2 linked regions of the Priestia megaterium genome follow. The main gene of each other region encodes a partner of the protein of the gene in region 2 in a complex. Links are inferred from orthologs where the notes say so. Each region holds a gene or a part of one and is shown on either strand. Other genes may lie near its edges.

Region 1 (17,293 bases), 3.9 Mb from region 2 along the record:
GGCTTTTTTCAAAATATCCGCCAAAATGTCTTTGAATTGATAAAAGTCATATATGCCGTATTGCTCAAACGCATAGCGCTTCATTAAATCTAAATGAGCCAACACATCAATATCCGCTTCGCTTACTAGCTTATACATTTCATTAAAATAAGCGCGGTAAATCGCTTCTTTGTCATTCAGCTCCAAATGCTTGCGAAGCTTAATGTTATTAATGTTATGAACCGATCCTAAAATAAAATCAAACTTCTCCTGCTTCATCGTTTTTTGATACTCTTCTTTCAGGTAGTGCGGCTCGCAAATTTCAATTCCTTTTTTAATTACTAGCTGACCTTGAAACTGATCTCTGCATTGTGCTAGTTCTCGTTCATATTTATCAAAATCCATATGACCGTACGTTGGCGCTAATGGATTTAATGAAAAGTGCTCGGTAAAACAAATTTCGTTTATGCCGTTTTCTACAGCCTGCTCGCACACTTCTTTCATGACTGCCTGTGAGTCAAATGAATTGTTCGTGTGATGATGGTAGTCTACTAGATACATAATTCAGTCACCTCTAGGTTTATTATACATCTCTCTTGTCCTTACTGCACATAGAGACCCTTTTCCCAGCCTATCTCACCTTTTTTCGTCCACAAAAGGAATTTCCATTAAAAAAAGTCGTTTTTCCTCTTCCAGTAATCCTTTTTTTCTTATAAACTAACTTAATATAGCAGATGTTCTGACATACAACTTGACAAACAACTTTTACTTACAAAAGAGAAAGGAAATAAGAAATGGAAATTGAAAAGAGTTTTTCTCAAAGCAAAAGCCCCTTTCTGTCTTACTTAAGCTCTTATACGAAAAAGATGAAAGGAGAACTAAAAGAAGAACCAAAAATTAATTACAGAGATGCAGTCGTTTCTTCTTTAGGAGGCTTAATTGCGATTATCATCAGCAGCTCGATTGCACTCGCACTTGGGTATCCAATGGCGCTTGCTCCGATTGGCGCAAGCTGCGTGCTTGTCTTCGGTGCTCATAAAGGCCCTTTATCACAGCCTCGCCACGTGCTTGGAGGGCATTTGCTCGCAACGGTTTCAGCACTTATTATTTGGAGTTTATTTCATCGAAGTCTTATCACGATTGCGATTGTGCTTGCGTTTGTTCTTATTTTAATGATTCTTACAAAAACCGTTCATCCTCCCGCGGCGGCTAGTGCGATTGTAGCCATTAACACAGGAGCCGGCTGGGGATTTTTAGGAGTTATTATACTTTGTGCATGTGTGGTTGTACTGATTTCTACGGTGTATAATAATTTATTTCAAGATCGGCAGTATCCCAGGTATTGGGTTTAATACATAAAAAAGACGTCTTCTCATAGAAGACGTCTTTTTTATTTGTTTTTCCTTACTACCCTATGTTTTTTGCTGTTCAGGCTCTATTTATTAGCTTTTATTTTACTTCAGTTGAACTAATAAGCTGGTAAACTCCTAGACTTCCATCAGATAACTCTTTTACTTTATGAATACTATTGAATTTTTTGTATTTAACAGATCCGTCTCCGTACGAAATATCATACTCTTCTGTTGTATACACTTTATACATAGAATCATCAATTTTTGTTACTCTATTTACGTTAAAGCTTAATAAATCTTCTGTTATTCCTTTTTTGATTAGGTAAGCTGTATAATCTTTTTGTTCCTTGTATTTTGGTCCGTTAGAATCGATATAAGGCTCTGCAATAGAGAAGTCTCCACTGTTAATTGAGGAAATTGTAGCGTACATATATTGTTCAATAAAACTAGAAACTTCGCTAGTAGATACTCCAGAATCAGCTTTTGAATCTTGGCTACCCTCCCCATCTTCCCTAGAAGGAGCTGATGCTTCTGCCGTATTTTCCTCATCAAAGTTAAGTGCAATATCTTCCATTCCTTTTTTGATTGACACTTCTTCCGTTTTCTTTTCTCCAGAATCAAATTTGCGTTCTGCATATACTTTTACAGAACCATCCATTGGCAGTGGACCTAGATAATCAATATCGCCAATTTCTGTTTTTGTGTCTTTGCCATTAACGAACAGCGTCGCGTCATCATAATCTGAAGAAACGTATACTGCATGATCTGACCAATCAAACTCAACGTTCACATCTTCTCCTTCGGTACCGTCAATCTCTTGTTCATTTTCAACTTTCCCATAATCATTTTGCACTTCACCCTTTACGGTATGCGTACCAGGTAAAAATGGACCAATCTTTTTAGAGGAGTCACTGCTTACCGTGCCAGCTTTTTGACCGTCAATATATACCGCTGTCGCATCTTCTGTAGACTGAACTTTTGCATATACAGGGTTTACTTGTACCGTGTAATGATCAAAGATTCCCCATTTCTTTCCGTCTTGTTCTAACTTAGCGTATGAAGAGTGATCTTCGCTTGGAACTCCTGCTTCAAGCGCTCTGCTATCTGCCGCTAACCCTTCAGAGATTGATTTCATTACATCCGGATTTTCATGCAAATATGTAATAAATGCTTTTGTCTGTCCATCGTTGGCTTCTAGTTGAATTTGACCATCGTTTACATATTTTTTTACTTTATCAATATCATTGCCCTTTACTGAAGCAATAAATTTTTCTGACACGGCTTTAGGCGCCATCATTGTTTTATCTATTCCGTAATAAGCGCCGCCAAGTATAGCAGCTGCTGCTATAACTGAAATCGCAATAACCTTTGTTTTTTTATTTGGAGGTTTTACCGATTCTCTCCCTTCCTCTACTGAAGGTGATGCGGATTCTACGTAACGCTGTGATTGTGCTCCTTGGCTAGAAGTCTCCTTTCTTTCGACGGGATGTCCACACTCTGGACAGAATTCATGCTCATTTGCTAACTGATGGCCACACTCTTTACAATATCCCAATTTCTACACTCCTTTTTATAGTGTTATGAAAAAGCACCGCTGTGCACGATGCTTTCTGTCGGCTTAAAATAGATCATTTAATTCATTGCTATTTCCCATTCTTGTAATAATTGCTTTGGCTTCTTCTCCTAACCCATTCGCAATGAACGTCAGTACAATCGTAATTACTACGTACACGATAAGAGTGCTATAGATACGATCAAGCCCACTTGTGCCGCTTTGCTTGAAGCTGGCAATCGTATATGGAACCACAAGGAAAATACTCAGCAAACCAAAATTCATAAAATAAGAGAAGTACTCTACATGGAGAAATGCAAGTACAAGTCCAATTAGAAGAAGCGCTGTTGGAATAATCATAAACGTGCCAAAGCGTGAGAAAAATTCTTTAAAAGAAACGTCTACCTTTCCAAACTTTGCTGCAATATATGTTGCTCCAATAATAACCGCAAGTCCAATAAAAATGAGAATCCCTTGCTTAAAGACAAAATCGGTAAAATTGAAATGAATAATGCTATTGATATCTGTAGCTTTTATCAAATCAGCGCCCGTATTAAATTCCTCCAGGTCAGATGGATCCAGCTCTTCACTGATAATAGGCAGTTTGAACATGCTTCGAACAAATTGAATCAACAATAGCTTCCAGCCTACATACAGCATAATAGGTATACTAAGAGCATAAAGAATGACTGTGATAAGAGCATTAACGAATTGGCTTTCACCTGCTGCTTGTGCTGTAGCTGTTGGATTTTTAATTCCTTCTGCAAAATAACTAAAAAATGATTTTGACACCTTTTTCGCTTGACGGACACGCTGATTAGGTTGTTGAGGCGCATACGCTGTTTGCGGCTGAGGCTGATATTCAGATGCTGCTGCCGTCTGGCTTGCTACTGCCTCTTCTTGTAATTTATGACCGCATTTCACGCAAAACTTCCCGCCATCATTAAAATGGCCGCAATTTGAACAATTCAAATGCTCCTTCCTCCTTCAATATATTGTTTAAAATATAGTTATATAGATTTACCTATATGTAATCTATATAATTCTATATTCATACCTTTTAGCATTATACACCATTTTTGGTATTTCAGGAGAGATGTTTTCAGCAGATCAGCTTAAAAAGTTTCTGCCAAAACTTCTTCGCAAAATTCTCTCTTTTATTTCTACATGCATGTTGTGTATAAACCTTCTTTTTATGCTTTTAGTTCACCAATATAACTATTTTATGTCTTAACTATCTTGTTTTAATTTTCAGAATTGTTTATACTCAAAACATCTTTGTTTTTTTAGAAAAGCAATGGAGGTGAATTTACAGCACGATTTATACATACTCAGGGGGGGTTTTTTTATGTTGAAATTAATTGGGGTTTTGTTAGTGGCAGTGGGATTTTTATTTCGTCTAAATACACTGCTTGTGGTGACTGTTGCAGGCATCGTGACGGGCCTTGTATCAGGTTTGTCACTGTATGAAGTGATTACGATGTTTGGACAGTTCTTTGTAGATAACCGCTATATGTCTATGGCTATTTTACTTACTCTTCCTATATTCGGCGTGTTAGAAAAATACGGATTGAAGGAACAAGCGGAAGTGCTGATCAAAAAAGCCACAAACGCTTCTTCTGGAAATGTTTTACTTATATACCTTTTCATCCGTGAAATCTCAGCCGCAGTAGGCTTAAATATCGGCGGACACGCTCAATCCGTGCGTCCGTTAGTTGCACCTATGTCTGAAGGAGCAGCTCGTGCAAAATACGGAGAGCTTCCGCCTAAAGTAAAAGAAGATATTCGCGCTCATGCAGCAGCAGCTGAAAATACAGGCTGGTTTTTCGGAGAAGATATCTTTATCGCAACGGGTGGAATTCTCCTAATGAAAGGATTCTTTGACTCCGTAGGCATTCACGTTGACGTCTGGGATATGGCGCTTTGGGGTATTCCAACAGCCATCGCAGCACTGCTGATCAGTGCCATTCGTTTCCGTCAGTTAGACCGACGTATTCACAGAAAAATGACGAAGCACAAACCAACATCATCTTCTAAGACGGAGGCGAGCTAAATGAAAAGCATTCTGACGCTTGATACGATTTACTACTTACTCGGTATTATTGTCGCTTTTATCGCGATTCGAATTGCACGTGACCCTAACCATCCTAATCGTTTAGGATCTTCCCTATTCTGGGCGCTGTTTTCCATTACATTTTTATTTGGCAACGTGATTCCGCCTTTTTATGTAGGGTGCTTAGTTATTATCATGGTGCTGCTTGCTTCTTTTAACCGCGTAACTAAATCGAATGAAGCGGAAACACCTGCTGAAGAACGAGTGGCTCACGCGCAACGATTAAAAAACAAAATCTTTTTACCAGCTTTATTTATTCCTATTTTTACGATTATCGGTACCCTTCTCTTTGGCAAAATTAAATTTGGAAACTGGGCGTTAATTGACCCGGAAAAGGTCACGTTAATTTCACTGGCAATCGCTGCTGTCATTGCTTTTATCGCTTCAATGGGCGTCACAAAAGCGAAAATGGACGTGCCTGTTAAAGAAGGAAGCCGCTTGCTTCAAGCAGTCGGCTGGGCGGTTATTTTACCGCAAATGCTGGCAGCGCTCGGCGGTATCTTTTCAAAATCAGGCGTTGGAACAGTCGTCTCAGATATTGTAAGTGATGTACTGCCGACTAACTATGCGTTTGTTGCTGTGCTTGCATATTGCTTGGGGATGCTGCTATTTACGATTGTCATGGGAAATGCGTTTGCGGCGTTTGCCGTTATTACTGGAGGGATTGGACTCCCGTTAATTGTACATATGCACGGAGGAAATCCAGCAATTATGGCAGCACTGGGCATGTTTGCTGGCTACTGCGGCACGCTTCTTACGCCAATGGCAGCTAACTTTAATATCGTACCTGCTATGCTGCTTGAACTAAAAGACAAAAACGCCGTGATTAAAGTACAAGTGCCGATTGCGCTATCCGTTTTTGTTGTTAATACGCTATTAATGTACTACCTTGTATATCACTTTTAAAGGAGACTAATAGAATGACAACTGTATTACTAACCGGCTTTGAACCATTTGAAGGTGAAAGCATTAACCCATCTTTAGAATCTGTAAAAGCTTTAGACGGTGTAGTCGTTGAAGACTATCACATTATTGCTAAGCCTCTTCCTACTGTGTTTGGCGAATCAATCGCAAAGCTTCATACGTATATAGAAGAAATTAGCCCTTCCATCGTCATTTGCGTTGGACAAGCAGGGGGCCGAGAAGGAATTACCGTCGAACGCATTGCGATTAACGTAGACGACGCGCGAATCCCTGACAACATTGGTCAGCAGCCTATTGATCGCTCTATTATCGAAAACGGTCCTGCCGCATACTTTTCGACACTGCCCATCAAAGCAGCTGTCGAAAACTTACGCCAAGCAGGCCTCCCAAGCAGCGTCTCACAAACCGCTGGAACCTTTGTGTGCAACCACGTGTTTTACGGGCTCATGAATATGATTAACAACTGTTCCATTAAAGGTGGATTTGTTCATATTCCTTACTTGCCTGAGCAAGCCGTCAATCATCCAGGGAAAGCCAGCATGTCGTTAGATTTGATTGTGCAGGGACTTCTTTCTATCGTAAAAACTACAATCTTAACTGAAGATGATATTTTAGTTTCAGGCGGAGCTACTCATTAATGCTAAAGACCAGTTCATATAGAGAACTGGTTTTTCTTTTTATATACGCACAAATTTTTTATTTAATAAATTAATGGAAGGTATAAACAACCTCTCCTCTCAGTCGATATATAGTATGAACATATTTCTCAAACGGATGGTGTTCGATTACTGTCATCCCAGCCAAGACTGGGACACTTCTTGAATACAAGGATGTAATCAAGAAGTAAAACCATTATACGGAGGTAAGGAAAATGAGAATTAATCACAACATTACAGCTTTAAACACGTACCGTCAGTACAACACAGCTAATAATGCACAAGCAAAATCTATGGAGAAATTATCTTCTGGTCAGCGTATTAACAATGCAGCTGATGATGCAGCTGGACTAGCTATTTCTGAGAAGATGCGTGGGCAAATTCGTGGGTTAGACCAAGCTTCTCGTAATGCGCAAGATGGTGTTTCCATGATCCAAACTGGTGAAGGTGCATTAAACGAAACACATTCTATTTTACAACGTGTTCGTGAGTTAGCTGTCCAATCAAGTAGTGATACTAATACAGCAGATGACAGAGCGGAAATTCAAAAAGAAGTAAATGATTTAGTAAGCGAAGTAGATAGAATTTCTGGTGATACAGAATTTAACACTCAAAAACTGTTAAATGGTGAAGGCGGAACCAGCGGAACATTTACGTTTCAAATTGGTGCAAACAAAGATCAAACCATCGATGTGACATTTGCTAGTATGAAAGCCAGTGACTTAGGGATCGACGGCCTTGACTTAGGAACAGATGCAAGTACTTCTTCTACTGCAATCGAAACAATCGATGGAGCAATCAAAAAGGTATCTGATGAACGCGCTCAGCTTGGCACTAAACAAAATCGTTTGGAGCATACTATTAACAACTTAAATGCTTCATCTGAAAACCTAACAGCATCTGAATCACGTATTCGTGATGTAGATATGGCGAAAGAAATGATGGAACAAACAAAGAATTCAATTCTATCTCAAGCTTCTCAAGCTATGCTATCTCAAGCTAATCAACAGCCACAAAACGTACTTCAGTTATTACGTTAATAGAAAAGCGGGCTTTCCTAGGAAAGCCCGCTTTTATTTAACTTTTTCTATACAAACTATTATAAGCTATTGCTAGTAGATTCAGCTGTACCTTCTGCATTCTTGCCCGTATTTACTAAAGCTTCCCACGTCTTGGGACCTACAATACCGTCTGCTGTATAGCCGTTTTTCACTTGAAACTCTTTTACTGCCTGTTCCGTTTGTAGACCGAAGAAGCCGTCTGGATTAAGACCCAAAGATTTTTGAACAACTTTGACTTCTTCTCCTGCTGATCCTTTTCCAAGAGCTGCAGCACTGCTAAGTGATAGAATTTGAGTTTTATCCTCTTCTTTTGCTTTCGCTTGCTGCATTAAGCTAGCATATGCCTTTATTCTTTTTTCTTCTGCTAGACTCAATGTTTGCGTGTGTTTGAAATTAGACATGATAAAAAAGAATCCTGCGACGATAATAATTGGAACTATTATTTTAATAAGATTTCTTACGATAGTCATTGTACTCTCCTTTAAAATAAGTGTTTATTTGACTTTCCATGTTCCTTGTCTTCTAGGGTCAGCCCCTCCATAGATAACATTGTCTTTTTGATCAATAACGATAGCTTGTACGCCTCCATAATAGATAAAAGAGCTCTTCTCTTCTACTTCATAGCCCATTCCCTCTAATTCCTCTCTTACACTTGTGGGGTATTGGAACTCGGTATAAAGATGATTGTTTTCTATCGAGAATCTAGGTGCATCAATCGCGTCCTGTAAAGATTCCTTAAATAAAAGATGGCGCACTAAAACTTCCGTAAGCATCATCGGTATTCTGCTTCCTCCTGGTGTACCTATTCCAATAACCTCGTTATCTTTTCGAAGAATAGTAGGTGCTGTAAACGTTCGTGAACGTTTTCCAGGCTCATAATAGTTAAGGGAATTCTTTATGTTATTGAAATTATTAAGATTGTTGTTGAGGAAAAATCCCTCCACATTTTCTCCAGATCCAAAAAAGTTACTTAGTGTATTTGTAACGGAGACAACCGTACCATCTTTGTCCGTTACAACAAAATGAGTTGTACTAATATGCTCTTCTTCAAGATCGTTTCCTTTAAGCTGATACTTTTCAGACAGCTTATTCAGGGAAACATCTTGTGCTAACTCTCTAGAATATTCTTTGTCCGTTAACTCTTTCTCATCTATTTCAGAGAAAGCAGGATCTCCAATATGCTTAACGCGATCACTATTTGCCCGGTTCGTTATTTCAGAAGTTACATGCGTAAAAAGTGCTGTATCTTCTTCTGTCTTTTCAATGTGTAACATTTCAGCCATTTGCAGGGATTGTATTAACGTAATTCCTGCAAACGGAGGAGGTGCAGAGATTACATCGTAACCAGCAAACTCTCCTTGAACGGGTTCTCTTTCTTCAACAGAATACTCTTCTAAATCTGATTTCTGTATTCCTGGAACTTCATCCGCTATTTCCTCTGCCAGTTCTCCATTGTAAAACACATCTGAACCTTTTTCTTTAATTAGCTCAAGCGTTTCTCCCAGCTCAGGCTGTTCGAGTTTTTCACCTTCTTCAATAGGTTGGTTCCCTGGAAAGAAGTTAGGAATCTCATCTTCTGATAGACGATATTGTGCTCCTTTTAGACGCTCTGCAAGCTGCTGTCCGACTGGAAAACCATCATCAGCTAATTTAATAGCTGGCTCTATTAATTCATCCATTTTTTTGCTTCCGTATTTTTCATGGACCGTTTCCATACCTTTTACAAATCCAGGCACACCTATCCCTTCTTCGGAATCTTCACTTGAAGTAGGACTGGTTTCTCGGTAATCAAAAAAAGTCGGCTTGTCCGATTGGTCACCTGGAAGGATAAGCATTCCTCCTCCTCCGCCAATACCAGACCCATAAGGTTCTACAACACCTAAAGCATAAGAAACGGCAACAGCAGCATCCACGGCATTTCCGCCTTCTTCTAACACATCCATTCCGACTTCAACAGCTATCGGATTTGAAGAGCTTACACCGTATCCTCCGGAAGAATGATTAATCTCCCTGCTAGACTCAAATTTATTAATTTTTTTATAAAACTTGTTATCTGTTTCACTATTAAACTGCTGTACAATCGCGTAACCGCCAACTAACAGAACTGCAAGAAAGATCAGCGAGTACATCCATTTTCTTTTCATTTATTCAGTTAACCCCTTTTTTACTACCCGAGAGTGGTCGACTGTAAATACTAACTTATTATTTTCTTCTTTGATTCCAAGTGATTTTGAAGAACTTTTAGTCAGACGTTTAAAAATCTTTTCTTTATAGTACGTATCCCACTTTCCTAACGGAGTCGGTGTAGCTTCTTTTATAAGTACAGGTGTAATTTCAAAACGGGCTGTTCCGTCTTTCTTTAACTTATACTGAACGAGTGCGCTCTCCCTTGATGCTGACCATCCTTGGTCGAAGACAAAATTCCCTAAGCTGTAAAAGATAACGGTATTTTTATAGACATCAACAGATTGTAAAACATGAGGATGGTGGCCAAGAATGATATCGGCCCCTGAATCTGCCATTGCTTTGGCTAATCCTTCTTGTCTAGGAGAAGGAGCCGTGTCATACTCTTGCCCCCAGTGCGCATGCACCACAACTAAATCAGCATTCTCTTTTGCTTCTTCAATTAGTGGAATAAAAATTTCCGGTTTAGCAGGAAGTATGCCTGGATTATTTTGATTAGCTGCTGAATCAGCAACATATGCATCCGTGAAACCAAGTGTAGCTATCTTAACTCCGTTAACTGTTTGATAGTTAATTTTACTAGCGTCTTTAATATTTTTTCCAATTCCTACAAAGTCCAAGTCTGACTTATTAAACGTCTTTATTGTATCGTTTAATCCGTTTTCCAAATAATCCATCGAGTGATTATTTGCTACATTCAAAACAGACAGATTAAGATTCTTCAGAGTTTTCACGGATTGTGCGTCCGTTTGCAAGTGAATATACTTTTCCTGCTCTGGGTATTTGTCGCTAAGCGTAACTGGATGTTCAAAATTTCCTGTTGAATAGTCCGCGTTTTCAAAATATGGCTTCACATAGCGAAATAAATTCTCTTGTCCATAGCGGCTAGCTGCTTTCTCTACATTACGGCCAAACATGATATCTCCAACCATTGTTGCATTAAGCAACGTATCGTCTGTCGTGTTATTTTCAATTGCTTCACTTGGTTTGCTTAGCAAAATGGTTCCGTACATAAAAATCACAAGGATTACCAACATAATCCATACATGTTTATCCGTTTTCTTCTTCGTTACTTTTATAAATTTCAATAACTTTTCTTTGAAATCTAATTTCCTGTCCATCAAATCACCCTAAATAAAAAAGTTGTATACAAACATTAAACTGAATGTAGCACCGCTTATTAACAGCGTGCTACCCATCGTCATTGCTAAGCCCTGCTTTTGAATCGTATTAGCAATTAGACCAGGAACAATAACTCCGATTCCTCGAAACTCATAAATTTCAAAAGGCATGATAGGATAGAAGTAATCAAATACCAACTTCAACGAAATACCGACTACTAACATCGCAGCGAATTTACGACGGCCATATAAAATCACAAACCTTCCAATACCATGTTTTACAATAACGTAGGTTAATAGACTAATAATTAATACCATGACTAAGAAAACCGGCTGATCGAAAATCAAACCAATATAGCCTGGAACAACCAACCCTGCGGGAATAATTCCTGTTTTTTCTGTAAAAATTAAACTTAAAATAACTCCTAAAACTAATGCTACGTATAAATCTGAGCCAAACATTCAATTTCCTCCTAGACAACTTCCTCGATATGTTCATATTCCTTCATTACTTCAATTAGTGGTTCAGCAGCACCATGTATATTTCCTACTCCGTAAATCATTCGATTATGTAATTCAGGTCTTAACTTATTAAATATCTCTTCTGTACTATGACCTTCTAAATCCCAAATTTCTTTTGCTGGAATCTTTCCTTCATTGTAGGCATCCATGATAGGGCTTGTTGTTTCTCCAATCAACACTAAAATATCAGTTTTAATATATGGTAAAACATCTCTCGCGAATTGCTCTGTACGATCTACACGATCAGGACGGCAATTCATAATAACGATAGGTGAATCTACTGAATAACCAATCTCCCCTACCCTCTCCCAAATACGCAATGTGGAAGCGGCATCATTTGCAGCAAATCCGTTTACTAAGAATGCAGGTGCCTTAGGGTTACCAAACTTGGTAATTCTCATTGCACCAGGATCTGGATGAGCATTCAACATTCCTCTAAAAGCAATTTCTTCCGGAATATCTAATGCTTCCGCTACGGCTAAAGCAAGGGATGCGTTATCTGGGAATACCATATAATCGAATTTTCTTAAGAACTCATCTGTAATCCTTGAATTATCAGCCACAATCACTTTCGTTCTTCTCTTTGCAGCAACTGTTTTAAAATATTCAAGGTAAGGACCATCGATTGTAATTAAATGTCCTTTATAAGGAATCGTTGCTAGAAATGCTTCAGCTACCTCGTCTAATGTCGGACCCATAACATCCATATGATCCTCTAATACATTTACAATGACACCGATATTAGCTTGAATCATTTTTTCTTGGAAAGTAATTTGATAGTCTGGGTTTACAGCCATACATTCACTTACCAATGCCTCAGCTTCTAACCTTGCAGCTTCTTTTACTACGCGCCTTTGTTCACCGATATTCGGCCCTTCAGGTCTTCTGACAATTGGCTTTTCTTCATCCGTAAACCAATAAATCATTCTGGCTGACGTTCCTGTAGTTTTTCCTACAGTTTTATATCCAGCCTCCGTTACAATACCCGTTATTAATCTAGTAACTGTTGATTTCCCGCGAATTCCATTAATGTTAATTCTCACGGGGATAGAATCAATATTTTTTTGATGTTTAATCTGCTCCCTTGCTCCATAAGCAAGGACTAGAAACAAACAGATTAAAATAACACTGAGCACCATTAAACCGTTTCCTCCTTATTTACGCCGACTTTTGTCGGAATAGATATGTTAAACTATTAAAAAATAATTAAAATTACGCCCTATTTTTCAATTTTTTTACTCAACTTTTATAGTTAATCATACCTAGATGAGTTTATCAACAGGAGAATTAGTTGTAAAAAATGTAATTTTTAAACATTTTAGTTATTCCATATGTAAATAATTCCATAACCCTTTACTTTTAAGATCCTTCGCTATGACAAATAGGTTCAACACTTGAAGAGTCAGCTTACTCGTTACTCAAAGCATTGACCCTTCATATACGAGGCCACGCATATTAGCATTTATCATTTTAACCAAGAAAAATTTTACCTCAAATAACAATAAGAAGAAGGGTCAATTAAATAGAATAAGTAAGTAAATAAATGAATGGGTATTTTTCAGTAAAGCGGATGTTTCGGGAAAACGTAGGGCTCTATGTGATGCTGTCATTAGCGATTCTCCGCTTTGATTTCATCATTGAATATGTTCTTATTAAAAAGCGAGGGTCCGATCCCAAAGGCTATATTACTTTTTTTCAAACCATTTGTATGCCGGTGAACGTGTTTCTTTTATGTTTATTGTACTTTTCAAGTTAAAAAGCATCTATCCTCATGGGTAGATGCTTTTTATAGGTCATTTATTTTTTATCTGCAACGCTTTGTAAGATATATCTAACAAAACATTACATATTTAAGAGACTTGATAAATGCTTGGCTACAACCGCTCCTTGGCCGGCTGAAGAGCTAATACTAGAAAACAAGGGAGTCGTGCACGCGTCTCCAATTGCATAAATGGCTGGGTTGCTGCTTTGATGCACTTCATTAATGACGATGAGTCCGCTTTGTGTAGTGGTGACTTTTTCTTTAATGAGTTCAACATTAGGCGCTATGCCCAGTCTAATCAGCACTGCGTCTACTGATAAGTTCTCGCATTCACTGTTTTTACTTTTTAAATCGATCGATGTGACATGATGCTTTCCGTGGATAGCCGTCACTTCGGTATCTGTTATCACCTTAATACTAGGATCGGAAAGAACTTTTTCAACGTATTGCTCTCTTGCTTTAAAGTGCGTAGAACGGTGAATCAGATATACTTCTTTTGCTTTTGATGCTAAAAGATGTGCTCCTTCAAAAGCCCGGTCTCCTCCGCCAATGAGAGCAACCCTTTTACCTTTTAACCGTTCTCCGTCTGCTGAGGCAGAATATACTTCTCCTCGGTCAATCATTTGCTGCTCACCCGGCACTCCCAGCTTTCGCTGACTAGAGCCCGTTGCTAAAATAAGATACGTATAGCCAATTTCTTTTTCTGTTTCTTGCTGCTTTACTTTTACTGTTTTAGAACGTTCGTCAATGGAAATTACTTTTGTATTCACTTCATATAAGCAGTCCATATCGATAAAATGCTGAACCATTTTACGCTGCATTTCTATTCCATTTTCCGCTTGTATTCCGGGATAATCAATAATCTCATTATAAATAGTAAACAGCTGTCCGCCTAACTGTGCCTGCTCTTCAAGAAGCAAGCACTCAACGCCTAGCCTTTTACACCACACGGCAGCAGAGATACCAGCGGGTCCTCCGCCAATAATCAGTACGTCAACATGTTGCATACAGCTCACCTCGCTTCTGCTTCTCAGCTTATATGGCTTTTTGTTTCTTTACATTTGTCGCTGTAAAAGAGATAAAAATTCTCCTCGAACCTCTGGTTTTTCCATAAATGTTCCTCGAACGGATGAAGTGGCTGTAGAAGCTGAAGATTTTTTAATTCCTCTTCCGCACATGCACATATGCTTCGCTTCAATAATCACCATAACTCCTTTCGGCTCTAACACTTCTTCGATTGCATCTGCAATTTCATTTGTTAGACGTTCTTGAACTTGAAATCTCTTTGCATATCCTTCTACCGTACGAGCGATTTTAGATAAACCTGTAATTTTTTTATCCGGTATATACCCAACGTGAGCAACGCCAAAGAACGGCGCAAAGTGATGTTCACACATTGAGTGAAATTCAATGTCTCGTATCAATACCAATTCATTGTGATTCACATCAAATGTTTTTTCCAAATGAGCTTTCGGATCTTCTCGGTAGCCTTCCGTGTATTCTAAAAACGCCTTTAACACGCGGTACGGCGTCTCTTCAAGGCCGTCTCTTTCCGGATTATCTCCGCATAAATCAATCAGTTCTTTCACCGCATTCATAAATGTGTCAGCTTGACCTATTTTTTTATCTATTTCAGTTGAATTCGTGCCTACTGTTTCTAAAAATTTTTGAGCAATTAAATTTTGTGTACTAAGTGCCATCTTTTTATGTCCTCTTCCCTTTTCTTAGTAAGTTTATTTTCAAATGATGGTTTTGCTTCAGCTATTTAAAAACGCTGCTTCAAAATCTTTTGCTGCAAGGGGCTTGCTAAATAAGTACCCCTGCATATGATCACAGCCATTTTTCATTAAAAACGCTTTTTGATATTCTTCTTCTACACCTTCTGCGATTACCTGCAGCTTTAAACTTTGAGATAAGCTGATAATCGCCTGCGCAATTTCGCTGTTGCTGTAATCTTCTTGAATATCCTGGATAAAAGACCGGTCGATTTTCAAACAATCGATTGGTAATTTTTTTAAATAACTCAATGAAGAATATCCGGTTCCAAAATCATCGATAGAAATTGATATACCATATTTCTTTAACAGATGTAAAGCTTTAATCGTTTCTTCCGCGTTCATCAGCAATGTACTTTCCGTAATTTCCATTTCAAACCATGTGGGATCAAATCTATGGAGCGAAAGAAATTGCTGTATTTCATTAACCAACACGATCGGATCTTGAAATTGCCGCGGAGAAAAGTTAACCGCTAGCGTCATTTTTTCGTTTAGGTCCTTGTTCCATTTGCTGACTTGAAAACAAGCTTTCTTCATGACAACTTCCCATAGAGACTGAATCAAACCCGCTTCTTCTGCTATAGGGATAAACGCTTCTGGAGAAACAAATCCAAGCTCTGCGTCATTCCAGCGAACTAATGCTTCTACGCCGGTTATTACATTGCGCTTCGCTTCTATTTTCGGCTGATAGTAAACGTCAATGTCACCTTTTTGAATCGCTTTTCGCAAGCGCGTTTCGATGTGAACTTTTTCAGCTTGTTTTTGATTTAACGAATCATGATAAATACTTACTTTACTGCCGCCTTGTCTTTTTGAAGCATACATGGCGACATCTGCATACGTAATAAGCGTGTCTAAATTCGTAGAATGCTCCGGATAAAAGCTTAACCCGCTGCTGATACTGACGAAAACTTCATCATTGTCAATGTAGCAGGGCTGTTGAACATACGCAATGATCTTCTCGGTGATACATTCAACTTCTTCCGGTGTAAAATCACTGAATAAAATTACAAACTCGTCTCCTCCTTGCCTTGTAAGAAAGCTGTTAGCAGAAGGCAGACATTCTTTAATACGGTTGGCTATCAGCTGTATAAGCTGATCTCCTTTTGAATGCCCTAGCGTATCATTAATATCTTTAAACCGGTCTATATCCATAAATAACACGGCTACGTGACGAATGGACTTTTCCTTCGACTCAATTAAGCGCCTGTTTAATTCTTCTTTAAAATATCTTCTGTTCGGCAATCCTGTCAAAAAATCGTGGTACGCATGATACTCACTTTCTTCCTGACTTTTCTTTAAATCGTCTACATATGTTTTTAAAAAGTGAGAAAGGTGGTTGATGTTTGCTACGAGTCCTCCCAGCTCATCTTTTCTCCTTACATTCAGCACCTTGCCAAAATTGCCTTTGGCGATTTGATTTACGTGCTCCATAATATGTTTAATTGGCCGCGTAATGGATGTGGAGAAGACAAAGCTGATAATAAGGACAATAAAGATAAACGGAAGAGACAGCAGTAAATGTTTAATTAATTCTTGCTGCAGCTCTTTTTCAATAAGTCCATAGTCATAAACTACGCCTATTACGTAAGCTGGAGAGTTTTTTTCTTTAATCGGTACCAATGTTTTTAATACTTTTTTATGGTTAATTTCAGCAGTATAGCTTTGTGATTTTCCCGTTTTTAAGGCCTTTTGAATGGACTTTTTATCACGTTCGGTATTTCGATACGTGTAGGTACCGTACCAAATCGGCTGATCTTTTATTCTAATATATTTATTGCCGTTTAAATATACGTTTTGATTTCTTTTTCCGAAATTTTTCGGGTTAAAAGCCGTTAGTTCAAGAACGCCTTCAAGATTTTCCGTAAAGCGGTTCATCACGTTCGTAGGGCCAAACCTTTTTTCAAAATCCAGGACGTGGCGATCCCGAAAATAAGGATCAATAATATAATTAGTAGACCCGTCGTAATAATAACCCCATTTGTCAATGTGATTAGGGTTACTAGAAGCTACTTCAATCGGCCCGCTCCAAAAGTGAGGTAAAGTCAATCCTTTTGTTGTCGTGACCGGCTGCTGAGAAAGAAGCTGCTGAAAAGATGTATACCAATAGCCCCACTCTTTTGTAGACATATTGATTTCCTTAGGGTCAGAAGATTTTACGCCTATAATATCACCTTCTACGGGTGCTAATAATGTAATATGAGATACCATCAGTTTTTTAGCCAACTGTTTTAACTCGTCATTGCTGATGTCATGGTAATCAGCAGGCAAAGACTGTTGAATCGCAATCGA
Region 2 (13,878 bases):
AGCAAAGGCGCCAGTCTACCAGTGCAGTTTCATTAGATGAAGAGATGACCAATATGATTCAGTTTCAGCATGCATATAACGCTAGTGCCCGTATGGTGACTATGATTGATGAAATGCTTGATAAAATTGTAAACGGTCTTGGAACTGGAGGAAGGTAAAGATGCGTGTCACACAAGGAATGTTAGCGGTTAATTCGTTAAAACAGATTAGCAATAGCTATTAAGCTGAAAACACTTCAAAACCAATTATCAACGGGAAAGAAAATTACTCGTCCTTCGGATGACCCGGTAGTGGCTACTAAAGGAATGGCTTATCGTTCTAATCTTTCTGAAGTAAATCAATATAAACGTAATTTAACAGAAGCCCAGTCTTGGTTTGATAGTTCAGAATCAGGACTTGAACAAGTCAATTCCATTCTTCAGCGCACTAAAGAGCTGGTCGTGCAAGGGTTAAACGGTACGAATGAAAGTGATGACCGCCAAGCGATTGCACGTGAAATTGAACAGTTAAAGCTGGATTATATGCAAGTAGGCAATACGCAGGTGGCAGGAAACTATATCTTTAACGGTGTAAATGTAGGAGCACCGCCTATAAGTGAGAATGCAACCGGTATGATAGAATCGAATATTAACCTGGATCCTTTTTCAGTTGAAGTATCAAAAGGTATCCAGCTGAGAGTCAATATTCATCCTGAAAACATTTTTGGACAAGGTGCATTCGACTTAATGAACAATGTTCAAACAGCTTTTGAACAAAACGATGTAAACTCACTAAAAGATCTCTCTACACAGGTAGACACGCAGCTGTCTACGCTATTAGCAGAGCGATCTGAATTGGGAGCAAGGAGCAATCGGCTTGAGTTGATTGAAAACCGCCTTGATTCACAGGAAATTACGGCTACTAAGATGCTTTCAAATAATGAAGATGCAGATATTGAAAAAGTCATTACGGATTTAACCGTACAAGAAAGCGTGCATCGTGCTGCTTTGGGAGTAGGTGCTCAAATTATTCAGCCTACGCTGCTAGATTTCTTGCGTTAAAAAGTTCCTTCTAGACAGAAGGAACTTTTTTACAATGAAAAAAGATAACAAGAAAAAATCAATTAGCAAAGGTGTGATGAGATGAAAATTTCAACAAGCTATCATGGAGATATAGAAATAGATAATCAGCAAACACTGACATTCAATCAAGGGATTCCAGGTTTTTTGGAAGAAACTGAATTTGTTATTTTACCACTTCCGGAAGCCGAAGCTTTCCAAGTTATGCAGTCTATTCAAACCAAAGAATTAGCTTTTATTATCACGGATCCATTTCAGTTTTTTTTAGATTATGATTTTCAACTAGAACCTCAGGAAATCGAAAAGCTTCAATTACAACAAGCGGAAGATGCAGCTGTTTACGTATTGCTTACGATGTCAGATTCTGTGGAAAAGATAACGGCTAATTTGCAGGCTCCTGTTATTATTAATACAAAACAACAGCTTGCTAAGCAAGTGATTTTAATGAATACAGCTTACGAAACGAAGCACAGGTTATTTGAGTAAGAGGAAGAGATAAGGAGTGAGTCCATGCTTGTTTTAACTCGAAAGTTAAATGAAACAATCAAAATAGGTGATGAAATTGAAGTGACCGTCCTTGCAGTTAATGGTGATCAAGTAAAGTTAGGAATTCAAGCTCCAAAGTCTGTAGATATTCATAGACAAGAGGTTTATGAAGAAATACGTAACGAAAATAAAAGTGCTTCTCAAATTACATTACATGCTATTGATATGCTGAAACAATTACCGAAAAAGAAATAAAACGATCAGTTTGAAAATAATCAAAAATATACGGTATAAATAATATCTAAATCGGGAAAGATAAACATATAGTATTCCCCACTATGTCTTAAGCCTTTCTCTTTAAGAGAAGGCTTCTTTTTTATCAAAAAATTGAACTGAATTTCTGTTTTTTTCCTTTTTATCGTGTATCATTAAATTTATTAAGTATAATTCAAATAAATTTAACAAAAGAGGAGAAGAGTAAATGAGTGATGTTCAAGAGTATCATGATTTATTAAAAGAAGCAGAAGATGTGGTTGTCAGCGCTTTAGCTGATACAATGGATTTATATGGTGTCACACCTTCAGTAGGAAGGCTGTATGGCATGCTTTATTTTATGGATGAGCCTGTTACATTAGATCAAATGAGTGAAGAATTGGGTATGAGTAAACCAACGATGAGTACATCCATTCGTTCACTGCAAAATATTGATATGGTCCACAAAGTGTGGAAAAAAGGTGTTCGAAAAGACTTATATGAAGCAGAAAAAGATTTTTCTAAGTCCTTTTTTTCATTTTTCTGTAAGAAGTGGCAAAGAGAAATTTCAGTTAACTTAGAGGCAATCGAAGAAGCGGAAAACAAGCTGCAGATTCTTTTAAATGATGAAGATGTGCCTGAGGAGATCGCAGTAAAAGCAAAGCGTAATTTAGCGCAGATTATAGAGTCAAAACAGTATTATCATTTCTTAAAAAAAGTAGTGAAAGTTTTTGACGACCGAAGAATCATCGATATTTTAAATGAAGAATTAGCGAAAGAGTAAATAAAAAAGGCTGTTGAAAAATCAACAGCCTTTTTATCATTTTTATACGGTTAATGGCGTAGCTTCAAAACAGCGGTTATAAATCCATTCGTAACTTTTTACAGTTAAATCACGAGGGTTACCAACTGTTTGTGGATCATTAAATGCTTCTTGAGCTAAGCGAGAAACCGCTTCTTTTGGAACACCTTGTTCTTCTAAAGAAGGGATTTGTACATCTTTAACTAGTTGATATACTTCACGAACAGCTGCTTGAGCTGCTTCTTCAAGAGTTAATTCATGTGTATTAACTCCTAAAGCTTGAGCTATGCGCGCAAATTTTTCAGGCTCACCCATCCAGTTATATTCCATTACAGGACCTAGCATTGCTGCTACGCAAGGGCCATGGGCAATTGGATAAATGCCTCCTAATGTTTGAGCCATCGCGTGGGCTGCTCCTGCAGATTCACTTCCATATGAAAGGCCAGCAAGCATAGCTGCATGCGCCATTCCATAGCGTGCTTCGATGTCCTGTCCATTTGCAACTGCACGTCGTAAGTATTTTCCAACGTACTCAATAGCCAATAAAGCAACAGAGTCTGTCATTGGTTGTGCAAAGTGGCATGTATAACATTCAATTGCATGAGCTAATGCGTCAATTCCTGTACCGGCCGTAATATGTGAAGGCATAGATACGTGCAGTTCTGGATCAATAATTGTTAAGTGAGCAGCAATTAAAGGTCCACCTGTATTAAATTTAAACTCACGAACAGGATCCGTAATGACGGCCCATTGTGTGACTTCACTTCCTGTACCCGCAGTTGTAGGGATTGTTGTTAAAGGAGGAATACGTTTTGTTAAAGGTTTTTTCCCTTCAGCTGCTTCATAATCTAAGACGGGAGCATTATGGGCTACTTCTACACCAATAGCTTTTGCCGTATCCATTGAACTTCCGCCCCCAACAGCTACTAGTCCGTTGCATTCATTTTCTTTGTACATTTTTGTGCCGTCCGCTACTACATGAATAGAAGGGTTGGCTTCTACTTGGTCAAATAGAATAACGTCTACGTCCGCTTCTTTTAAACTAGCGATTACAGGATCTGCTAAACCTACTTTCTTTACACCTGGGTCTGTTACCAATAAAACTTTAGATACACCTAGATTTTTAACTTCCTCTCCAGTGTGTTTTACAGCACCAATTCCATGTTTTACAACCGTTGGCATCTCAAAACTTTTTAAACGTTCCATTCTTTCAAATCGCATAAACATCTTTAAATTCCCCCTTAATTTTTATTGAAACCAGCGCATTGGCTGTGGATTTGTATTCGTGTAAATATGTTTAATTTCCGTATATTCTTCTAGCCCGATATGGCTAAGCTCTCGTCCAATCCCAGATTGCTTATAACCTCCCCAAGGAGCCTGCGGGAAGTAGGGATGATAATCGTTAATCCAAGTTGTTCCCATACGGAGTGCTTTCACTACACGTTCAGCTCGATTCATATCACGTGTCCAAACAGCTCCAGCTAATCCATAGATTGTATCGTTAGCAAGTGATACCGCTTCTTCTTCAGTGCTGAAGCGCTCAATTGTCATAATCGGACCGAATGACTCTTCTTGGACAACTTTCATATCCCCATGACAGTTTGTAAAAATAGTTGGTTCGATAAATAAGCCTTTTTGTAAAGAGTCCTGAGTTGGACGCTTGCCGCCTAAAACAAGAGAAGCACCTTCTTGTTTGCCAAGCTCAATGTAATGTTCCACTTTAGCTAGGTGTTCTTTTGAGATAACGGGTCCCATTTGAGTGGCTTCATCCATGCCGTCCCCTAGCTTAATTTTTTTGGCTTGTTCAATAACTGCTGAAACAAATTTATCGTGAATATCATCTTGAACGAGTAATCTCGCACCAGCTGAACAAACTTGACCGGCATGAAAGAAGACCGCATTTAATGCATAGTCAACCGCAGTGTCAAAGTCAGCGTCAGCAAAGACGATATTCGGATTTTTCCCACCGAGTTCAAGAGCAATTTTTTTAAAGTTGCCTGCGGCAGCCTGCATGACTTTACGGCCAGATACACCGCCACCTGTAAAGGAAACTAAATCTACTAAGTGACTTTCTGCCATTTCTTGTCCAACGGTCGCACCCGGGCCGAGTACAATGTTAATGACGCCTGCTGGAAAGCTAACTCTTTCAAAAATTTTCATCATATGAATAGTTGTTAAAGGGGTGATTTCGCTTGGTTTAATAACAATTGTATTCCCAGCAGCAAGTGCCGGAGCCAATTTCCAAGAGGCTTGCAATAAAGGGTAATTCCAAGGAGTAATTTGGCTGCATACACCTACAGGTTCGCGGACAACGCGGCTAACAGAATCGGGATTAGGTGACTCAATCATCTGTCCACCATCTTTATCTGCTAATCCAGCATAGTATTGAAAGACATCAGCAATTCCATCCATGTCTGCCAGGCTTTCAACGAGGGTTTTTCCAGTATTTAAGGTTTCAAGTTTAGCGAGTTCTTCACGATCATTACGAATTTCTTCCGCTACTTTAAATAGTAAAGAACCTCTTTGGGCCGCTGTAAATTTAGACCATTCACCTGCATCAAAAGCTTTTCTAGCTGCTTCAATAGCTTCTACAGTATCAGCACGATTTCCTTCTGTAACGACAGCGATAACCTCTTGATTAAAAGGATTTATAATTTCTCTTTTCTCGCCGCTGCGTGCTTCAACCCATTCGCCGTTTATGTGCATTTTTTCAAGCGTAAGTGTTTGTTCCAATAGCATCGACCTCCAAATAATAGAATTTGTTAAATTTATATTTAACGTTCTTAATAATTCGAATTATAGCATCGGTTATTTAATTTAGTCAAATCAAAAAAACTCCAAATGTTCTGAATTTATCAGATTATCTTCTCTGTAAGAGACTAATCATTCGGATATTAAGAAAAAATTTAACAAAAAGTGATAAAAAATCACTGATTGCTATGTCCCTTGATACAAAAGGTTTTTTTATGTATGAGCTATGAGAATATTATTCTTTTTTTATATGAAAACACTCAAACTTTTTTGACAATATACTAAACATTCAGATATATTAACCATAGTACTATATCTGCTTGCATACAAACCTTGAAAAACAAAGGATTTTGAATGTGGAAATTAAGAAAGGAGTTTAGATAAAAGATGAAAACAATTATGAGCTCTTAGCAAAATAGTAAAAAAAGTAAATTTAAATTATTTTAATATAACTATATAAACGTAATTTCTCCCCTTCACATTGGTATTTATAATCCAACTATTTATATTTTATTCTAAAAAATCTATTTTTAGGTTTAATTGTATGCTGGTAGGAAAAAGGAATAAAGGACAATGATGTCTTTAGATTTCTTTATCAATTTAAAGGATGTGAGACGATGCAAAATGCTAAAAAGCCATTTCGTTCAGACACACAACAAGCCAGGCCTGAAAAGTCGAATGAGACTTCTGACTTTTCAGGGAAATCAAACAGGAACAACCGTCTACTAACCCCCTTATGGACAACTATTATAGGATTTTCCATCTTTATGGTTGTCGCATTTATCTATTCTCTCTATAATCCAGATCTCTATTGGCCAGGCCTCATTTTAATGTTCATTATGTATGGTGTTATTTATTTTATTGGTGCTCGAGCCGCTGCAAGTAAAAAAGGAAAATCAGATGATATGCTTGTTGCAGGAAGATCTATGCCGCTATGGATTTCAATGTTCACAATGACCGCCACTTGGGTAGGTGGAGGGTATATTGCTGGAACGGCCGAAACCGTTTATTCCTCAGGGCTGACATGGACCCAAGCCCCATGGTGTTATTCAATCAGCTTGATTTTAGGCGGTATCTTTTTTGCTAGAAAGATGAGAAGGTTTGAGTTTATGACAATGCTCGATCCTCTAGAATCTCGTTTCGGTAAGAAAATGGCTACGGTTCTTTATTTTCCAGCTATACTGGGAGAGCTGTTTTGGAGCGCAGCTATCTTAACTGCTTTAGGAACAACATTCGGTGTGATTTTAGGCCTCAGTTTTTCAATTTCCATCATTCTTTCCGCACTTATTGCCATTGCATACACCGTGATTGGCGGCTTGTGGGCAGTAGCACATACCGATATCTTACAGCTTTCTATTATGTTTTTAGGCCTATTTCTGGTGCTTCCCTTTGCATTTTCGAATACGGGAGGGGTGGGAGCCGTTTTTTCTACTTATTCAGAAGGCATGACTGGTTCTCTTCATTTATTTCCTCCATTAAAAGGCTGGGAAGATCCGAAATGGGGAAATACATATTGGCAATGGTGGGATAGCACATTCTTACTTATTTTTGGTGGTATTCCATGGCAAATTTATTTTCAGCGCGTGTTATCTGCTAAAAATGAAAAAGCAGCAATGTGGCTATCTATTACAGCCGGCATCTTTTGCGCGTTAGCGGCCTTGCCTCCAACTTTAATAGGAATGATAGGTTATAGTGCAGACTGGTCTTCATTTGGAGCGTCAAGCCCTGAGAGCGCGTCCATGATTTTAACGTATGTATTTAAATACCTAACGCCTGATTTAGTAGGAGCGATTGCGCTTGGAGGCCTAGCTGCTGCCGTCATGGCTGCAGTAGCGGCTTCGTTACTTTCAGCTTCGGGGATGGCAGCCTGGAACGTGTATCGTCCGATTGTAAAACCAAATGCGACACAGGCGCAGTTAGATAAAGTTATTAAACGTTCTATCATTATCATTGGAACGGGAGCAACTCTAATTGCTTTAAACTCTGAGAGTGTCTACTCTTTATGGTATTTATCAGGGGACCTCGTGTATTGCATACTTTTTCCGCAGTTGGTTTGTGCTTTATTCTTTAAAGGAGCTAACTGGCACGGATCTTTGGCTGGGTTTATTGTGTCTCTTGTTCTTCGAATCGGTGGAGGAGAACCACTGCTTCATTTAAAAGCGCTGCTTCCGTATCCGATGATTGAAGACGGAGTGGTCATGTTTCCGTTTCGTACATTTGCGATGGTAGGCGGGTTGTTAACTATTTTTATCGTTTCTTACGCAACGCGACGTATTTGCCCTCCTCAGCCGCTTCGAAATCTTCATCGTGACATATCGGTTGAGAAATAATCAAAAGCAAAATAAAAAAGCCGCAGATGCGGCTTTTTTATTTTGCAATATTTTCTGATTCGGAAAATTGATCGTCAGGTCGCTTGTTGTTTGTTTTTTTGATGAACGAGTATGAAAGAAGAACCACAGCGGTTAATCCAAGAGTTAAGAAAAACTGTGAGCGCATCGAATCAATAAATGCCATTGATAAGAAGATCACGGTAATAACAGCAATTGTTGCGTATGTTAAATACGGGAACAACCACATTTTCATTCCTTTAATTGGCTGGTTAGCTTGAATCATTTTCTTGCGCAGGCGTAAATGAGAAATAGCGATAGCTAAATATACAATAAGAGCAATGGCTCCTGATGCATTAACTAAGAATAAAAAGAGTTTATCCGGCGAAACGAAGCTAAAGATAGCACATACATATGCGGCAGCTGTGCTAATCCATACGGCTCTTGCCGGCACGCCTGATTTGCTTACCTTTGCTAAAACGCGAGGAGCTTGTCCTTTTTGAGCTAATGATAAAATCATTCGTGAGTTCGTATACAAAGCAGAGTTTAAGCAAGACAAAACGGATACTAATACGACTAAATTCATAATTTGTGCAGCTGCTGGAATATTGACCATTTCTAACATTGTTACATATGGACTTTTTAGTAAATCAGCTGAGTTCCAAGGTAAAAGAGTTACTAAAATAGCAACTGAACCAATATAGAAAATTAAAATTCGCCATACGACACTGCGAATAGCAGTTGTGATAGCTTTTGCTGGATTTTCTGATTCACTAGCTGCAATAGCTGCAATTTCAGCTCCAAAATAAGAGAAAATAACGGTAATAACCCCTAAAAAGATAGAGTTCGTGCCTTTTGGCATAAAGCCTCCGTGGCCCGTTAAATTAGCTAGACCAGGTGAAGATGTACCTGGGATTAATCCGAAAATAATAGCTAAACCGATCCCCATAAAAGCAACGATTGCCACAATTTTAATCATAGCAAACCAATATTCAAATTCTCCAAATGATTTGACAGAGAACAAGTTTGTTAAAGTTAATGCAAAGGTTAAGATTAAGCTTAAAAGCCAAATTGGTACGGAAGGGAGCCATTCATGAACAATTGCTCCTCCTGCAGTGGCTTCAATCGCAATTACAATTAGCCAGAAAAACCAGTAAAGCCATCCAACAGCATAACCTGCCCACGCGCCAATTCCTTGCTGAGCATATGTTGCGAATGAGCCTTTATCTGGGTTTACCATAGCCATTTCACCGAGCATACGCATCAATAGAACGACTAGCAGTCCGGCTGCTGCATATGAAACTACTGCTGCTGGGCCTGTTGCGTTAATAACGGATCCGCTTCCTACAAACAAGCCGGCTCCGATAATACCTGCAATGGAAATCATGGAAACGTGACGTTGCTTTAACTTTCCGTGTGATTCTGTTTTGTTTCCCATCGTATTCACTCCTTTAAAATTATCGAAAGACTATTAGAAAATAAAGTAAATTCTGAAAATATAAATAGAAATTCCTCCCCTTACCTTTATAATAAGCAAGAAGTGTGCCAATTATCAAATTACTATTAAAATCAGTCTTTAAGTTACTAAACATACAGTATTTTAAGTCTTAAAAGACTTAGATTAGTCGTTTTCGACTTATTTATTGCGTGGAATTTCTGCTATATACGTAAATTTTATGCGGATTTTCGACAACTATCTTATTTATCTTGTATGATAAAAGAGAAATCGGTATTATATTCCAAGAAAAATGTTTGAGAGGGTGCGTATAGTTGAAGAAGTTTATAGCTGTTATTTTTCTATTTATTATTCTTTTATTTGGTTTGTATTTTTTAGTTAGTCCAGTTAAGAATGTTGAAAGGCTTGATCAAACTGCTTCCTTATCTTCATTAGCACAAGAAAAGTCGGCGCATGCGACGTCACTAGAACTTAACGGTGGATCTCCTATTTTAGGATACCGATTAAGTGAGAGCGATGTTAATGATTATTTGCGCAGCTATCTTTCTGAAAAAGATAAAACGATTGAAGGAGCAGAAGCTGAGTTACTCCCGGAACATATGAAATTTTATATTAATAAACATGTGGTATCTTTTATGGAATCGCAGCTTGTAGTGGATGTAACGCCAAAAGCCGAAAACGGAAAGCTTGTTTTAAAAGTGAACAGCGTGCATTTAGGAAGAATGCCGATTCCTATGTCTCTTGTGTGGGATCGTTTAAATATTGATGAGTCTTCTGATGTGACGGTTGATAAAGAAATGAATGAAATTACTCTACTCACTAACTTACCAGACTCCATTTCGTTTGAACAAGCAGATACAACGGACGAATATATAAATTTATCCGCTTCAGTAACCATTGCTTCATTACGAGATATTATAAATTTAGCACCATACCTTATCCCTAAAGATATTCAAAGAAACTTATCTCGCCAACTGAACATGTTTAGTCAATAATAAAAAGCTCACTTATTTTCTAAAATAAGTGAGCTTTTTCTATCTTGCACCATTTGACCTATGAAAAAAATTTCTGTTTTACCGATACAAAATAGAGAAGTGTTGAACCTATAAACGAATAGGGTGATTCGAAAAAAAAACACTCATATTTTATGGCTAACAGTTGATGAATAGATGAATAAAAAAATGGTGGTGATGGTAAGTGGTAAGAGTAAGTGGGTTAGCAAGCGGAATGGATATTGATCAAATCGTCAGTGATTTAATGAAGGCTGAACGTATGCCTATTGATAAAATGAAAAAACAAAAGCAAACGTTAGAGTGGCAGCGAGATGATTATCGCTCTATGAACTTGCTATTATCAGAATTTAATAATCTCGCTTTTAATATGACCTTGCAGTCTTCTTATTCGTCTAAAACGGTATCTTCAGCAGATGAAACGAAAGTAAAAGCGGCAGCTACTTCCTCAGCAGGTAACGCGTCTTATACACTTTCAAACGTGATAATGGCGACTGCTGCGCAAAATATCAGTAGTGGGAAAATTTCAGAAGGCTCTTCAGAAGGCACTATTGACCCTACTAAAAGTTTATGGGAGCAAAAAACCTTGCTTGGCAGTGCGTGGAGTGGAAAAGAGGTCAAGCAACCTGATATTACAATAAGTGCTGATACAAAGACTTCCAAGTTATCCAAAGGAGCCATTTTTGAGGGAAGCCTGCCTTCTTCTATTCAAGTGAAAAATAAAGAATCTTCTCAAGAATTTAATATAAAAACTACAGGCGATCCTACTTTAATAGGAGAGAATGATGTATTCGTTAATATGAATACGGGCGAAATGACATTCGGTTCCACGTTAGCAAACGGTAGCACTGTTCAAGGATTTACGTATAAGCAAAATGTCCTCCAGTTTTCTATTACAACGTATGACAGTAATGGAAAAGCAACAGGAGATAATGAAGACGGCAGTATGTCATTTGAATTTGATGGTTCAGCGTCATTAAATACTGTTTTGACCCAACTTAGTAATTCAAAAGTAGGTATTTCAGCCTTTTACGATGAAGGAACAGATAAAGTTGTCTTTACTCGCAAAGACACAGGAGATTTGTCAAAAGCCGGTGGTGCAGGCGGTCAAAAGATGGTGTTTTCAGGAGCGTTTTTAAAAAGTTTCTTAAAATTAGATACTCAAAAAGAAACCGGCGGAACAGATGCAAAGTTTACGCTAAACGGTCTAGAAACAACCCGTAAATCCAATACGTTTACAACGGGAGGTGTTACCTATACCCTCCAAAATAATTTTACAGGAGATGTGCGCGTTAATGTAAGCAATGATACGCAGAAAGTATTTGATACAATTAAAGATTTTGTGACCAAATACAATGAACTGATTGAGAAGATTAACGGAAAGATTACGGAAGAAAGAGACCGGAACTATCAGCCTTTGACTGATGAAGAAAGAGAAAAACTAACGGATAAACAAGCTGAGCAATGGGATGATAAGGCGAAAAGCGGTTTGTTAAAAGGAGACTCAATTTTATCAAGCGGGCTAAACCAGATGCGTTCTAACTGGTATGCCTTTGTATCAGGAGTGAGCGGAGCATTTTCGCAGCTAACCGACATCGGTATTTCAACTAGCGCAAACTATAGCGATCGAGGCAAGCTAGTCATAGAAGGTGACGGAACTAAATTAAAAGAAGCAATTGAAAAAGACCCGCAGTCAGTCATGGATTTATTTATGAAAAGTGGAAGTACAACAAGTGAAAAAGGGATTGTACGACGTTTACGAGATACGATTACTCAAACCGTATCCAAAGTTGAGCAGCGCGCTGGCCGTTCAACATGGACAAGTGAACAATTTTTGCTTGGGCGTAATTTAAAAAGCGTAAATAGCCAAATCACTAGTTTTGAAAGCAGGCTCACACAAATAGAAGACCGATATTATCGTCAGTTTACAGCAATGGAAAAAGCCATTCAAAATGCAAATGCTCAAAGCGCGCAGTTATCGCAATATTTTAGTTAAGAAGGAGTGAAAGTTTATGACAGCAAATAATCCGTATCAAGCGTATCAGCAAGGAGCTGTTCAGACTGCTTCTCCAGGAGATTTAACGCTTATGTTGTATAACGGGTGTTTAAAATTTATCAAACTTGCACGAACAGGCATACAGGAAAAAAATATTGAGCTGAAAAATACGAATCTGTTAAAAGCACAAAATATTATTCAAGAACTAATGATTACCCTTGATACAAACGTGCAAGTTGCTAAGTCTATGATGGCTATGTATGACTATATTAACCAGTGTTTAATTGAAGCAAATACAAAAAATGACACAGCAAGCTTGGATGAAGCCGAACAATATGTAACAGAATTCCGCGATACATGGAAGCAAGTTGTGCAGCTTCACCGCCAGCAAGTCCATGGAAGCGGCGGTCAAGCATAAATATGATTAACGACCTATATCAGCTAACTGATGAGATTTATCGGCTTACTCAAACATTTTCTGACAAAAATCGAGAAGAAGGCATTCAAAAGTTAGAGTATCTTCTATTAAAAAGACGTGACCTCATAGAGAAACTGCCGCCAAAAAGTAGGGATAATGAATCGATGGGTAAGAAAATTGTCGAAATGAATAAGGCAATTGATCAAAAGCTGATCTTAATTCGGCATCAAATTATGGTAGATCTCCGTTTGTTAAAAACGAAAAAAAAGCATAATAACAGCTATGTAAACCCTTACGAAACGAAATCGTTTGATGGGATGTTTTACGATAAAAAAAATTAATTCTGCGTAAAAAAATACAACCCTTCTTCTTATGAAGAAGGTCTATTTTTTTGGTTTTTTCATAAACTTTTCTCAGGTTCCAAAAATTTTCACTAAATTTTCAAAAAATTTTAATAGTTTAGGAAGGGATTGTGTCGGGTATTGTAGAATTGTAGAGGTATAGCAATGGATTAAAGGAGGAGTTCGAACATGATGTATAACATTCGCGGTGAAAACATTGAGGTGACTCCAGCAATTAGGGAATACGTAGAGAAAAAGCTTGGTAAGTTAGAGCGTTATTTCGACGAAACACCAACTGCTGACGTAAATGTAAACTTAAAAGTCTACAATAACGATCAAAAAATAGAAGTCACAATCCCAATGAATGATCTCGTATTGAGAGCTGAAGAGACACACAGTGATTTATATGCAGCTGTCGATCTTGTCCTAGATAAATTAGAGCGTCAAATTCGTAAACATAAAACAAAAGTAAATCGAAAAATGCGTGAAAAAGGCGCTGAGAAGTATCTGTTCGCAGCATTAGAAAGCGAAGCGAACGTAGCTGTTGCAACTGAAGAAGATGAATTAGAGCTAGTTCGTACAAAACGATTTAATTTAAAGCCAATGGATAGTGAAGAGGCTATTTTGCAAATGAATATGTTAGGACATAGTTTCTTTGTATTTACAAACGCTGAGACCAACATTACAAACGTTGTATATCGAAGAAAAGATGGACGATATGGATTGATTGAACCAAACTAAGATTATAGGCTCTCTTAAGCAAGAGCAGTAAAGTAAAAGCAGTGTGCCTCCGCACGCTGCTTTTTAGCTGCTTAAAAAAATAGTTCCATCACTACATAGCGTGTAGAAGATTTGGTGAATACACGAGCCGTTTTTTTAATGTTGAACGCCTGATAAAAAGAGACTTTATTTTCTCGTGCGTTACACCAGACTCTTCGTACCCCAAGGCTCTTTACCTTGAGCAACACCTCTTTTAGCAAA

The links.
Region 1: the proteins of fliS (region 2) and hag are in contact, whole or in part, in a crystal structure (PDB 5MAW), measured with the Bacillus subtilis proteins. The link is inferred for Priestia megaterium from one-to-one orthologs.

Annotation. Positions count from the first base shown.
Region 1 is NZ_CP085442.1:1,065,554-1,082,846, reverse strand. The notes cover bases 5,808-8,703. They hold hag (flagellin Hag), read left to right. Parts: upstream 5,808-6,791; coding sequence 6,792-7,616; downstream 7,617-8,703. Other genes in these bases: ggt (gamma-glutamyltransferase), read right to left, coding at 8,132-8,703; LIS78_RS31270 (peptidoglycan-binding domain-containing protein), read right to left, coding at 7,676-8,107; pcp (pyroglutamyl-peptidase I), read left to right, coding at 5,917-6,558; LIS78_RS05555 (DUF979 domain-containing protein), read left to right, coding at 5,808-5,902. Also shown: LIS78_RS05580 (histidinol-phosphatase HisJ family protein), read right to left, coding at 1-540; LIS78_RS05575 (HPP family protein), read left to right, coding at 774-1,331; LIS78_RS05570 (zinc ribbon domain-containing protein), read right to left, coding at 1,429-2,886; LIS78_RS05565 (zinc ribbon domain-containing protein), read right to left, coding at 2,950-3,855; LIS78_RS05560 (DUF969 domain-containing protein), read left to right, coding at 4,232-4,936; more of LIS78_RS05555, read left to right, coding at 4,937-5,807; more of ggt, read right to left, coding at 8,704-9,781; LIS78_RS05525 (CapA family protein), read right to left, coding at 9,782-10,942; poly-gamma-glutamate biosynthesis protein PgsC, read right to left, coding at 10,952-11,404; poly-gamma-glutamate synthase PgsB, read right to left, coding at 11,416-12,603; LIS78_RS05510 (NAD(P)/FAD-dependent oxidoreductase), read right to left, coding at 13,307-14,233; GTP cyclohydrolase I FolE, read right to left, coding at 14,282-14,926; LIS78_RS05500 (EAL domain-containing protein), read right to left, coding at 14,984-17,293. UniProt on the Bacillus subtilis protein: Flagellin is the subunit which polymerizes to form the filaments of bacterial flagella. Assembly into flagella requires FliW. Acts as a homeostatic autoinhibitory regulator to control its own cytoplasmic levels.
Region 2 is NZ_CP085442.1:4,960,886-4,974,763, reverse strand. The notes cover bases 11,078-13,855. They hold fliS (flagellar export chaperone FliS), read left to right. Parts: upstream 11,078-12,154; coding sequence 12,155-12,556; downstream 12,557-13,855. Other genes in these bases: LIS78_RS25805 (GNAT family N-acetyltransferase), read right to left, coding at 13,710-13,855; hpf (ribosome hibernation-promoting factor, HPF/YfiA family), read left to right, coding at 13,087-13,638; fliT (flagellar protein FliT), read left to right, coding at 12,559-12,897; fliD (flagellar filament capping protein FliD), read left to right, coding at 11,078-12,138. Outside these bases: LIS78_RS25875 (flagellar basal body rod C-terminal domain-containing protein), read left to right, coding at 1-158; flagellar assembly protein FliW, read left to right, coding at 1,122-1,544; carbon storage regulator CsrA, read left to right, coding at 1,569-1,799; choline uptake/conversion transcriptional regulator CudC, read left to right, coding at 2,026-2,580; gbsB (choline dehydrogenase), read right to left, coding at 2,623-3,825; betB (betaine-aldehyde dehydrogenase), read right to left, coding at 3,847-5,337; LIS78_RS25840 (high affinity choline transporter 1), read left to right, coding at 5,967-7,679; LIS78_RS25835 (amino acid permease), read right to left, coding at 7,717-9,114; LIS78_RS25830 (hypothetical protein), read left to right, coding at 9,447-10,127; more of fliD, read left to right, coding at 10,330-11,077; more of LIS78_RS25805, read right to left, coding at 13,856-13,878. UniProt on the Bacillus subtilis protein: Essential for filament assembly. May act as a facilitator of flagellin (hag) secretion. Antagonizes translational repressor CsrA indirectly.